Regions from separate parts of the Arthrobacter sp. CJL-S3 genome, predicted to be linked through region 1. Evidence: riboswitches for the same ligand, from Rfam matches in the RefSeq annotation. Region 1 holds a riboswitch; each other region holds the start of a gene.
What was found. A riboswitch is a leader RNA that binds a small molecule or an ion and turns the genes downstream of it on or off. The one in region 1 is predicted to bind S-adenosylmethionine.
Positions count from the first base shown of each region.

Region 2: it holds a riboswitch for S-adenosylmethionine, as region 1 does, so the genes downstream of both, AC06G6_RS18760 (DUF1737 domain-containing protein) here and AC06G6_RS13255 (aminotransferase class V-fold PLP-dependent enzyme) in region 1, are expected to answer to the same signal.
Region 3: it holds a riboswitch for S-adenosylmethionine, as region 1 does, so the genes downstream of both, metX (homoserine O-acetyltransferase MetX) here and AC06G6_RS13255 (aminotransferase class V-fold PLP-dependent enzyme) in region 1, are expected to answer to the same signal.

Region 1 is NZ_CM160046.1:2,909,911-2,913,133, forward strand. It holds gene AC06G6_RS13250 (glutamyl-tRNA reductase) at 95-1,429, shown strand; SAM riboswitch class IV at 1,562-1,675, shown strand; gene AC06G6_RS13255 (aminotransferase class V-fold PLP-dependent enzyme) at 1,710-3,176, shown strand.
Region 2 is NZ_CM160046.1:4,081,735-4,084,957, reverse strand. It holds gene AC06G6_RS18770 (O-succinylhomoserine sulfhydrylase) at 1-1,148, opposite strand, end outside; gene AC06G6_RS18765 (rhodanese-like domain-containing protein) at 1,149-1,580, opposite strand; gene AC06G6_RS18760 (DUF1737 domain-containing protein) at 1,577-1,804, opposite strand; SAM riboswitch class IV at 1,899-2,013, opposite strand; gene AC06G6_RS18755 (aminodeoxychorismate lyase) at 2,176-3,138, opposite strand.
Region 3 is NZ_CM160046.1:1,347,400-1,350,622, forward strand. It holds gene AC06G6_RS05990 (bifunctional o-acetylhomoserine/o-acetylserine sulfhydrylase) at 1-1,020, shown strand, start outside; SAM riboswitch class IV at 1,170-1,285, shown strand; gene metX (homoserine O-acetyltransferase MetX) at 1,396-2,499, shown strand; gene AC06G6_RS06000 (MFS transporter) at 2,746-3,223, shown strand, end outside.

The sequences.
Region 1 (3,223 bases):
CAAGGATTCCCCAACCTCCCTGTAGGACTCTTTCCAAGACGGCGGCCTGACGGCCTGCCTCAAAGGTAGGGCATCTTTTGGGAGGAGAGCAGCCTTGTCTGACACGCTTCAAGCCGTGGTCCGCGGCACCGGCGGAAACGGCACGGTCCTGCTCGTGTTCGTGGCGAAGTACCGGGATCTGGACATCGGATCCGCCGCCGCTCTGCACGCCGCTTCCGCCGGGCTCGCGCCCCAGCTGGTCTCCGACCGTTCGACCATCACCGCGTCGGTGGTCTTGTCCACGTGCAACCGCTTCGAAATCTATTGCGAAGTTTCGTCCGCGACCGGCGTTGAGGCCGCCCGCGCAGAGGTCCTCGATTCGGTCCACCGCAGCTCCGGGCTGCCCACGGTCCTCCTGTCGGCCCTTTTCGAGGAACTCCGGGGTGCCACGGCTGTCGAACATCTATTCGCCGTTGCCGCCGGTTTGGATTCAGTTGTCGTGGGTGAGCGCGAAGTTGCCGGCCAGGTCCGGCGTGCGCTCGCCGACGCACAGGCCGCCGGAACCAGCAGCGGGCGATTGGCCAGGCTGTTCCAAGCCGCGTCCCGCACAGCGAAGGACGTGGGGGCCCGGACTGCTCTCAGCAGCGCGGGCAGATCCATCGCTGCTGTTGCCCTGGACCTTGCCGCCGCCGGAACAAGGCGGGCCGGGATCGCCGGGACGTCGGCCGTTCTCTTCGGTACCGGCGCCTACGCCGCGTGCGTGGCGGAGCTTCTCAGGCACCGAAATTGTTCCGAGATTTCTGTCTTCTCCCATTCCGGCCGTGCGGAGGCCTTCGTGGCGTCCAGGGGAGGTCGCGCCCTCTCCGCGCAGCAACTGCCGGCAGCCGTTGCCGGAGCCGACCTCGTCATTGGCTGCAGCGGTTCAGGTGCCCGCATCGGTGCTGCCGCCCTCGCCCGGTGGCGTGCGGACGGCGCCCGCCCCCTCGCCGTCATCGACCTGGCACCCAGCCATGATTTCGACCCACAGGTTATGGAGCTGCCAGGTGTGGACCTCATCACGCTGGAGTCGGTCCACATCGCTGCTCCCCCCGCGGACGCCGAGGCGCTGCGCCACGCCCGCGCCCTGGTCCGCCGGGCGGCACGCCAGTTCGAGGAACAGGATGCCGTCCGCGCCGTGGATCCGGCCGTCGTCGCCCTGCGCGAGCACCTCCATCAGGTCCTCCTCAGCGAAATGGAGCGCGTCAACAGGCAGCATGCCCGGGGCGCCTCGGCTGAAGACGTCAACCACGCCCTGCGGCACATGATCCGTCGCCTGCTCCATACCCCGACGGTCCGCGCCCGGGAGCTCGCCGCACTCGGACGTCAAGATGACTACACCGCTGCGCTGGATGCCCTGTTCGGCCTCAGGGTCCAGACCGGAAGCCTGAGCGCGGCTGCCGAGGACTCCTAGCGCGGATTGCTGCCGCCGGACCGTCGCGCCGGGTCGGTGGTTTGGCTGCCCGGCGGGCACCGGCGTAACAAACGGCTTCACATTAAGCCCGCGCCTTTCCGCCGGAACGGGGTATGACCTACGCTCGAAGCAGGTCACGAGTGCCAGCGCGAAACCCCGGTTTGCTGGCCGGCAACCCTCCATTCGCGGTGGGGTGCCCCGGGTGACGACCTGGCCGGTCCGGAACGGACCCGGCAAGCGCGGATCCCCGGCGTGTGGGGTCCTTTTCGAGCGAGGTCCCATGACGACTGCCACCATTCCCGCCACTCCTGAATTCCAGGCCGGCGCCACCGAGTCCCGTCCCGACGCGCGGTTCGCCGACGCCCGCCGGCCGCTGGCCGCCGTGACCGGCGCCGAGATCCAGGCACCGCTGATCCAGGGCGGCCACGTCCGCTACGCCAACCTGGACTACGGCGCCTCGGCCCCTGCCCTGTCCGTCGTCTCGGCCTACCTCAACGAGATCCTGCCGTTCTACGCCAGCGTCCACCGCGGCGCCGGCTACGCCTCGCAGATCAGCACCTCGGTCTACGAAAACGCCCGCACCATTGTCCGGGAGTTCGTGGGCGGCCGGCCGGACGATGCGGTGATCTTCACCCGGAACACCACCGATTCACTGAACCTGCTGGCCGGGTGCCTGCCCGCCGCCGGCGGCGTGCACACCGGCGAGGTGCTGTACCTCGACATCGAGCACCATGCCAACCTGCTGCCGTGGCAGCGCGTCCCGCACCGCAGCGTCATCGCCGCCCCCACCCTCGCCGCCACGCTGGAGCTGCTCCGCGCGGAGCTCGCCCACGGCGGCGTCAGCCTGCTCGCCGTGACCGGCGCCTCCAACGTCACCGGAGAGATCCTGCCGATCCGGGCCCTGGCCGCCCTGGCCCACGACTACGGCGCCAGGATCGTCGTCGACGCCGCCCAGCTGGCGCCGCACCGGCGGATCGACATCGCCGCGGACGACGTCGACTACCTCGCCTTCTCGGGGCACAAGCTCTACGCACCGTTCGGCGCCGGCGTCCTGGTCGGCCGCCCCGACTGGCTCGACGCCGGCACCCCGCACCTGGCCGGCGGCGGGGCCGTGCAGGACGCCCGGATTGACAGTGTCAGCTGGACCACCGGCCCCGCCAGGCATGAGGGCGGCTCGCCCAACGTCCTCGGCGCCGCCACCCTCGCCCGGGCCACCCAGGTGATCGCCGACCTGGACGTGGACCAGTGGCACGCGCACGAAAACGCGATCCGGTCCTTCCTCGTCGAGGGCCTCGCCCGGATCGACGGCGTGACGGTCCACCAGATCTTCTCGGACAGTGCTTCCTTCGACGCTCCGGCTGGCGCCGGGCCGGACACCGCCGCGGGGACAGGCACGATCGGCGTCGTCAACTTTTCGCTGGAAGGCTACGACGCGGGCCTCGTGGCGGCGTACCTGTCGGCCGAACACGGCATCGGCCTGCGGGACGGCCGCTTCTGCGCGCACCCCCTCCTCCGGCGGCTCGGGCTGCCCTCGGGCTCCCTGCGGGCCAGTTTCGGTCTGGGTTCCCGGCTGGAAGACGCCCAGCGGCTGCTCGCCGCCCTCCAGGAGCTGCGCCGGACCGGCCTCGGCTGGGACTACGTCGTGGACGCCGGACGCTGGGTGCCGTCCAACGACACCCGCACCTACCCGCACTGGGCCCCCAACACGCCCGGCACCGCCGGCGCGGCCCCCTGCACCCAGGACTGACGGCGCCGCTGCAGCCCCTACGGTCCCGCTGCGGTCCCGCAGCGGTC
Region 2 (3,223 bases), 1.2 Mb from region 1:
ACGGAGAGGCGCACGACGCCGTCGCTGAGCCCGATCGCCGCCCGGCCCTCGGGCCCCATGGCGCGGTGCGTTGTGGTGGAGGGGTGGGTGATGAGCGACTTGGAATCGCCCAGGTTGTTTGAGATATCGATGATCCGCAGCGCATCGAGCAGCGCGAACGCCGCCTCCTTCGCCGAACGCCCGGCGGACGGGGAAAGCTCGAAGGTCAGCACCGTGCCGCCGGCCTTCATCTGCCGGGCGGCCAGCTCGTACTGCGGGTGGGACGGCAGGAGCGGGTACCTGACCCAGCTGATGGCGGGCTGCTCCTCAAGCCATTCGGCCAGCCGCAGCGCGGAGGCGGAGGAGTGGTTCACGCGCAGGGCCATGGTCTCCAGCCCCTTGGTCAGCACCCAGGCGTTGAACGCGGAGAGTGCCGGGCCGGTGTGGCGCATGAGCTGCTTGACCGGGCCCTCGATGAACTCCTTGGTGCCCAGGATCGCGCCGCCGAGCACCCGGCCCTGGCCGTCGATGTGCTTGGTCCCCGAATACACGACCACGTCCGCGCCGAGCTCCCCGCAGCGCTGCAGCAGGGGGGTGGCAAAGACGTTGTCGACGACGACCGTCGCCCCGGCGGCGTGGGCCAGGTCGCTGACGGCGACGATGTCCACGATTTCCTGCATCGGGTTCGACGGCGACTCGAAGAAGACCGCCGTCGTCGGTTCGGACAGCGCGGACCGCCACTGCTCCAGGTCCGGGCCGTCCACGAAGACCGTCTCGACGCCCCAGCGGGGCAGGATCTCGTTGAGGATCACGAAGCAGGACCCGAACAGCGAGCGGGCCGCGACGACCCGGTCGCCGGCGGCCAGCAGGGCGCCGAGGGCAGTGAAGACCGCGGACATGCCCGAGGCGGTGGCGAAGCAGGCCTCGGTGCCTTCGAGCAGCCGGAGCCGTTCCTGGAAGGTGGCCACCGAGGGGTTGCCGTAGCGGGAATAGACGAAGCGCTCGTCCTCGCCGGTGAAGGCGCGTTCCGCGGCGGCCGCGGATTCGTAGACGAAGCCGGAGTTCAGGAAGATCGGTTCGGACGTTTCCTGGAAGCCGGTGCGGTCGAGTCCGCCGCGGACGGCCTGGGTGTCGGCGCTCCAGCCGGTGGCGTCAGGGTTGAAGGTCACTTAGTGCTTTCCAAGGTTGGTGGGCAGGCCGCGGTTTTTCCAGCCGTTGACTGTGCGTTCGCCGTAGCGGTCCGGCTCGCCTTCGAAGCCCTCAAGGACGTTGTAGGAGATGAACCCGGCCTCCGTTGCGGCGATCGCCGCGGCGATGGACCGGGCGCCCGAACGGCACAGGAAAACCAGTTCGGTGCCGCCGCCGTCCGGGGCCTGTTGTTTCAGCTGCAGCTTCAGCTCTTCTATGAAGCGCGAATTGGGGATGCCGCCGGCCAGGTTCCACTGGATGAAGAGCGGGTCATGACGCGTTCTGCCCGCCGGCTTGGTGTCCGGGATGCCGATGTGGGCCCATTCACCCTCGGTGCGGACGTCCACCAGGATGGCGCCGTCCTCCAGCTTGGCCCAGGCCTCGTGCGGGCTGAGGTCCCCGGCGTAACTCACGCGTGGCCCTCGCCGTCGAACTCGAGGTCATCCACCGCATTGGCGATGGCGGCGTCCGCGCTGGCGATCGCCGCCGGCAGCACGACGGCCTGCGCCACGATGACGGTGCTGCCGTTGAACGTGGCCGACGGGCTGCCGTGCAGCACGTAGCCCTCGGCGAGGGCGGCCGAGACGCGCTCGCAGAAGGCGCGGTCATCGGGGCCGGTGAACAGGCGGAACGCCAGTCTCTCCTCGGCGGCACCGGGGACAGCGCGGGTCGGGGCGGGGGCTGTTACGGGGACAGCGGGGGCGGACGCGTCAGGCACGACGGATCTCCTTCTTTCACGCTTGCAGCTCGAATGGTCGATATGCCGAGTATTCACCTGAGGCACCCCGCCGCGAAAGGGAGGGTTGCCGACCGGCCAGTCAGGGCTTGGCGCCGGTTCTCATTACTCACCAAAAAACGTAACACCTGCGGCGCCGGCCCGCACCGCCGCCGCCGTCATGTTAAGTAACGGTCCTCCACACAACGCGGATCCTCGCAGTCAGCGACGGCCCGTTCCGGCGCCCAGGGCCGCCGCCAGGTGTCCCCGCGGCGCCTTTTGGGCGGGGCGGATCATTCGATCGTGGCGTACAGCGCGTTGAGCTCCGCGGTGAGCTGCCGGCGCAGCTCCGGGGTGCCGATTTCCTTGCCGTCGATGTGGTTGACGGGCGCCAGCAGCCGGATGCTGGAGATCAGCCACACGGCGTCGGCGTCGTACAGGTCGCGGGGCTCCAGCGGGCCGTAGCCCAGCTCCCAGCCGGCGGCCTTCGCCGCGGTGAACAAGGCGCCCTGCGAGGTGCCGGGCAGGATCCCGCTGTCGAGCTGGGGCGTGATGAGCCGCCGGACGGTGCGGACCCCGCCGGCGCCGTCGTCGGTGGTTTCCAGGTGCGCGAGCAGCACGGTCGACGTCGGTCCCTCCAGGACCCGGCCGTCCGCGGAGGTGAAGATGACGTCGTCCGCGCCCTGGGCATGCGCGTAGCGCAGCGCGGCCATGTTGACGGCGTAGGACAGGGTCTTGGCGCCAAGGAGCAGCCACGGGGCCCGTTCCCCGATGTCGCTGTCGTAGCCGCGGTCCAGCAGGATCACGTCGATCCCGGTGTCGCGCTGGCGCCTCCCGGCGGGGCCGGGGGCGGAAGCCTGGACCCAGCAGGTGGGCCCGGGCGCACCTTCGACGCCGCGGGTCACGAGGAGCTTGACCACAAGTTCGTCGTCCCCGACGGTTTCGGCGCCCGGCACGTGCTGGCGCCGGTATTCGCTGATCGCCGTCGCGATGGCCCGGCGCCAGGTGTCCTCCGCCGGGATGTCCAGCTCCAGCAGCCGGGCGGACCCGGCCAGCCGGTTCAGGTGCGCCTGGAGTTTGCGGGGCTGCCCGCCCACGGCCAGCAGCGACTCGAAGACCCCGTCGCCGCGGGTGGCGCCCTGGTCCGTCGCCATCAGCTGCGGCTTCGTGGCGTCGGCCAGCCGGCCGCCGTCGAACGCCGGATCCAGGAAGACCAGCACCGGGACAGGGGCGGGGGCGGCAGCAGGAGAAGTCATGGCTTCAGCTTAGTGCGGCAGGCTGCGGGATAGGATTTGACGGTTGCCCGTTCCGGAACTGTTCCGCGGGTCTGGAACTTGAGGG
Region 3 (3,223 bases), 1.6 Mb from region 1:
GCCGGCGACCACGTGGTGGCCAGCCCCAGCCTGTACGGCGGCACATACAACCTGCTGGCGCACACCCTGAAGAAGTTCGGCATCTCCGTGACGTTCGTCGAGGACCCGGACAACCTGGCCCAGTGGCGCGACGCCGTGCAGCCCAACACCAAGCTGTTCTTCGGCGAAGTGGTCTCCAACCCACGCCAGGACGTGCTGGACATCGAGGGCATCTCGCAGGTGGCTCACGAGGCCGGCGTCCCGCTGATCGTGGACAACACGCTCTCCACCCCGTACCTGATCCGGCCGATCGAATGGGGGGCGGACATTGTCGTGCACTCCGCCACCAAGTACCTCGGCGGCCACGGGACCGCGATCGCGGGCGTGATCGTGGATTCCGGCAACTTCGACTTCGGCCGGGACCCGGAGCGCTTCCCCGGCTTCAACACCCCGGATCCCACCTACAACGGCCTGGTCTACGCCCGGGACCTCGGCAAGGACGGCGCCCTCGGCGCCAACCTCTCCTACATCCTCAAGGCGCGCGTCCAGCTGCTGCGCGACCTCGGCTCGGCAGTCTCCCCGTTCAACGCCTTCCTCATCGCCCAGGGCCTCGAGACCCTGAGCCTGCGCGTGGAGCGGCACGTCGCCAACGCCAGCAAGGTGGCGGAATGGCTCGAGGCCCGGGACGACGTCGAATCGGTCGCCTACGCGGGGCTGCCGTCCAGCCCCTGGTACGAGCGCGGGCGCAAGTACGGCCCGAAGGGGACCGGCGCCGTCGTCGCCTTCAACATCGCCGGGGGAGCGGAGGCGGGCAAGCGCTTCGTCGACGCCCTCGAGCTGCACTCGCACGTGGCCAACATCGGCGACGTGCGCTCGCTGGTCATCCACCCGGCGTCGACCACCCACAGCCAGCTGTCCCCGGAACAGCAGACCGTCGCCGGGGTAAACCCCGGCCTCGTCCGGCTCTCCGTGGGCCTGGAGCACATCGATGACATCCTCGCCGACCTCGACGCCGGATTCCGCGCGGCCAAAACCGCCTGAGCACCCCCGGCCCCCGGCGTCCGGCCCCCGGCGTCCGGCCCCCGGCGTCCGGGCGCCGGGGCCCGGATAAACGCGGAAAAGAACGCGGCGAGTCATAAGTTCGTCACAATCTTCGCCACCGGGCCGCCGCATTTCGTAGACTCAGTGCAGGTCATGAGTGCCAGCGACAGCCCCGGCTTGCTGGCCGGCAACCCTCCTTTTGCGGCGGGGTGCCCCGGGTGAAGACCTGGCCTGCCGGTCAGCTGACGGCGGGCAAGCGCGAAGTTAGGTCCTCACATGACGATTGCCGTCACCCGCCAGGGTGTACCTGTAAGCAAGACCTCCCACCCGGATGCCCCGGGGGACACGGCGCCAGACGGGGTTGTCCCGGTCGGAATGGTCCCGGACGGGGCTGCCCCGGACGGAACCGTCCGGTATCTCCGGATCGGCGACCTCGAGCTCGAGTCCGGTGCCCGGCTGCCGGACGTCACCCTCGGCTACGAGACCTGGGGGACCCTCAACGCGGACCGCTCCAATGCCGTGCTGATCGAGCACGCGCTGACGGGGGACACCCACGTCACGCGCGGCGCCAGCGAGGAGCCGGGGTGGTGGGAGCAGCTCGCCGGCCCCGGTGCCCCGGTGGACACGGACAGGTACTTCGTCGTCTCGATCAACATCCTCGGCGGCTGCTACGGCTCCACGGGACCCTCGACGCCGGCACCCGACGGAAAGCCCTGGGGCTCGCGGTTCCCGCTCGTCACGCTGCGGGACACGACCGAGGCCGAAGCCAGGCTCGCCGACGCCCTGGGCATCCGGAGCTGGTACGCCGTGCTCGGCGGTTCCCTGGGCGGGGCGCGCGCGCTGGAATGGGCCGTCAGTTACCCGGACCGGGTCCGGCGCTGCGCCGTGATTTCGGTCGGCGCCAGCAGCACCGCCGAACAGATTGCTTTCGCCCAGGCGCAGACCCTCGCCATCCGGCAGGACCCCCACTTCAACGGCGGGGACTACTACGGAGGGCCGGAGCCGGAAGCGGGCCTGGCCCTGGCCCGGCGGATTGCGCACATCACCTACCGCTCGGCCGCGGAGCTGGACGGACGCTTCGGCCGGAACGCCCAGGACGCCGAGGCGCCGCTGGAAGCCGGATCCCTCGCCGGGCGCGGCCGTTACCAGGTGGAGAGCTACCTCGACCACCAGGGCAACAAACTTGTCCGCCGCTTCGATGCGAACAGTTACATCGCCATCACCGAAGCGCTCATGAGCCATGACATCAGCCGGGGCCGCGGCGCCCTCGCCGAGGCCCTGGCTCCGGCCACGGCGGAGTTCCTGCTGGCGGCCGTCGACTCGGACCGGCTGTATTTCCCGGCCCAGTCCCACGCGCTCGCCGCTGCCCTGCCGGGCGACGTCGCCGTCCACACCATCGAGGCGCCGATCGGGCACGACGGTTTCCTGACCGAGATCGGCCAGCTCAACAGCCAGCTTCGGCGGCACTTCTTCGGCTAGGTCCTTCGGCCTGTCTTTCTGCGCGGCACGACGGCCGTGCCGATCTCCTGCGCGAATCCGTGGACGAAAGCGCGGGAAGAAGAGACCAACTGTGCAATTTTGCAGATACGCTCTGCACTAATGGCCGTTGAGGCTCAGGGCGGGAGCGCCCATACTCATTGAGAATGATGCCGCGTGTCACAAATCACGCCGCGTCCATTGCCCAGAGGTCCATAGGGTGTCGACGGAGACACCGAAGGAGTCGAAATGAGTACACAAAACGCCGCCAGGCGCCCGGAAGAGGAAGACGTCAAGTCGTCCGGACTGAAGAAGGTAGTAACGGCCTCCATGGCCGGCACCGTTGTCGAATGGTATGAGTTCTTCCTCTACGCCTCGGCCGCCACCCTTGTGTTCGGCAAGATCTTTTTCCCCAACTCCGGCACGGAACTGGACGGCATCATCGCCGCCTTCCTGACCTACGCCGTTGGTTTCGTTGCCCGCCCGATCGGCGGCATCGTCTTTGGCCACTTCGGCGACAAGTTCGGCCGCAAGCAGCTGCTCCAGCTCAGCATCATCCTGGTCGGTGTCTCCACCTTCCTGATGGGCTGCCTCCCGACCTTCCAGCAGATCGGGTACTGGGCCCCGGCCCTCCTCGTGTTCCTGCGCTTCGCCCAGGGCTTCGCCGTCGGCGGTGAATGGGGCGGCGCAGTCCTCCTCGTCGCCGAGCACAGCCCGAGCAAGTCCC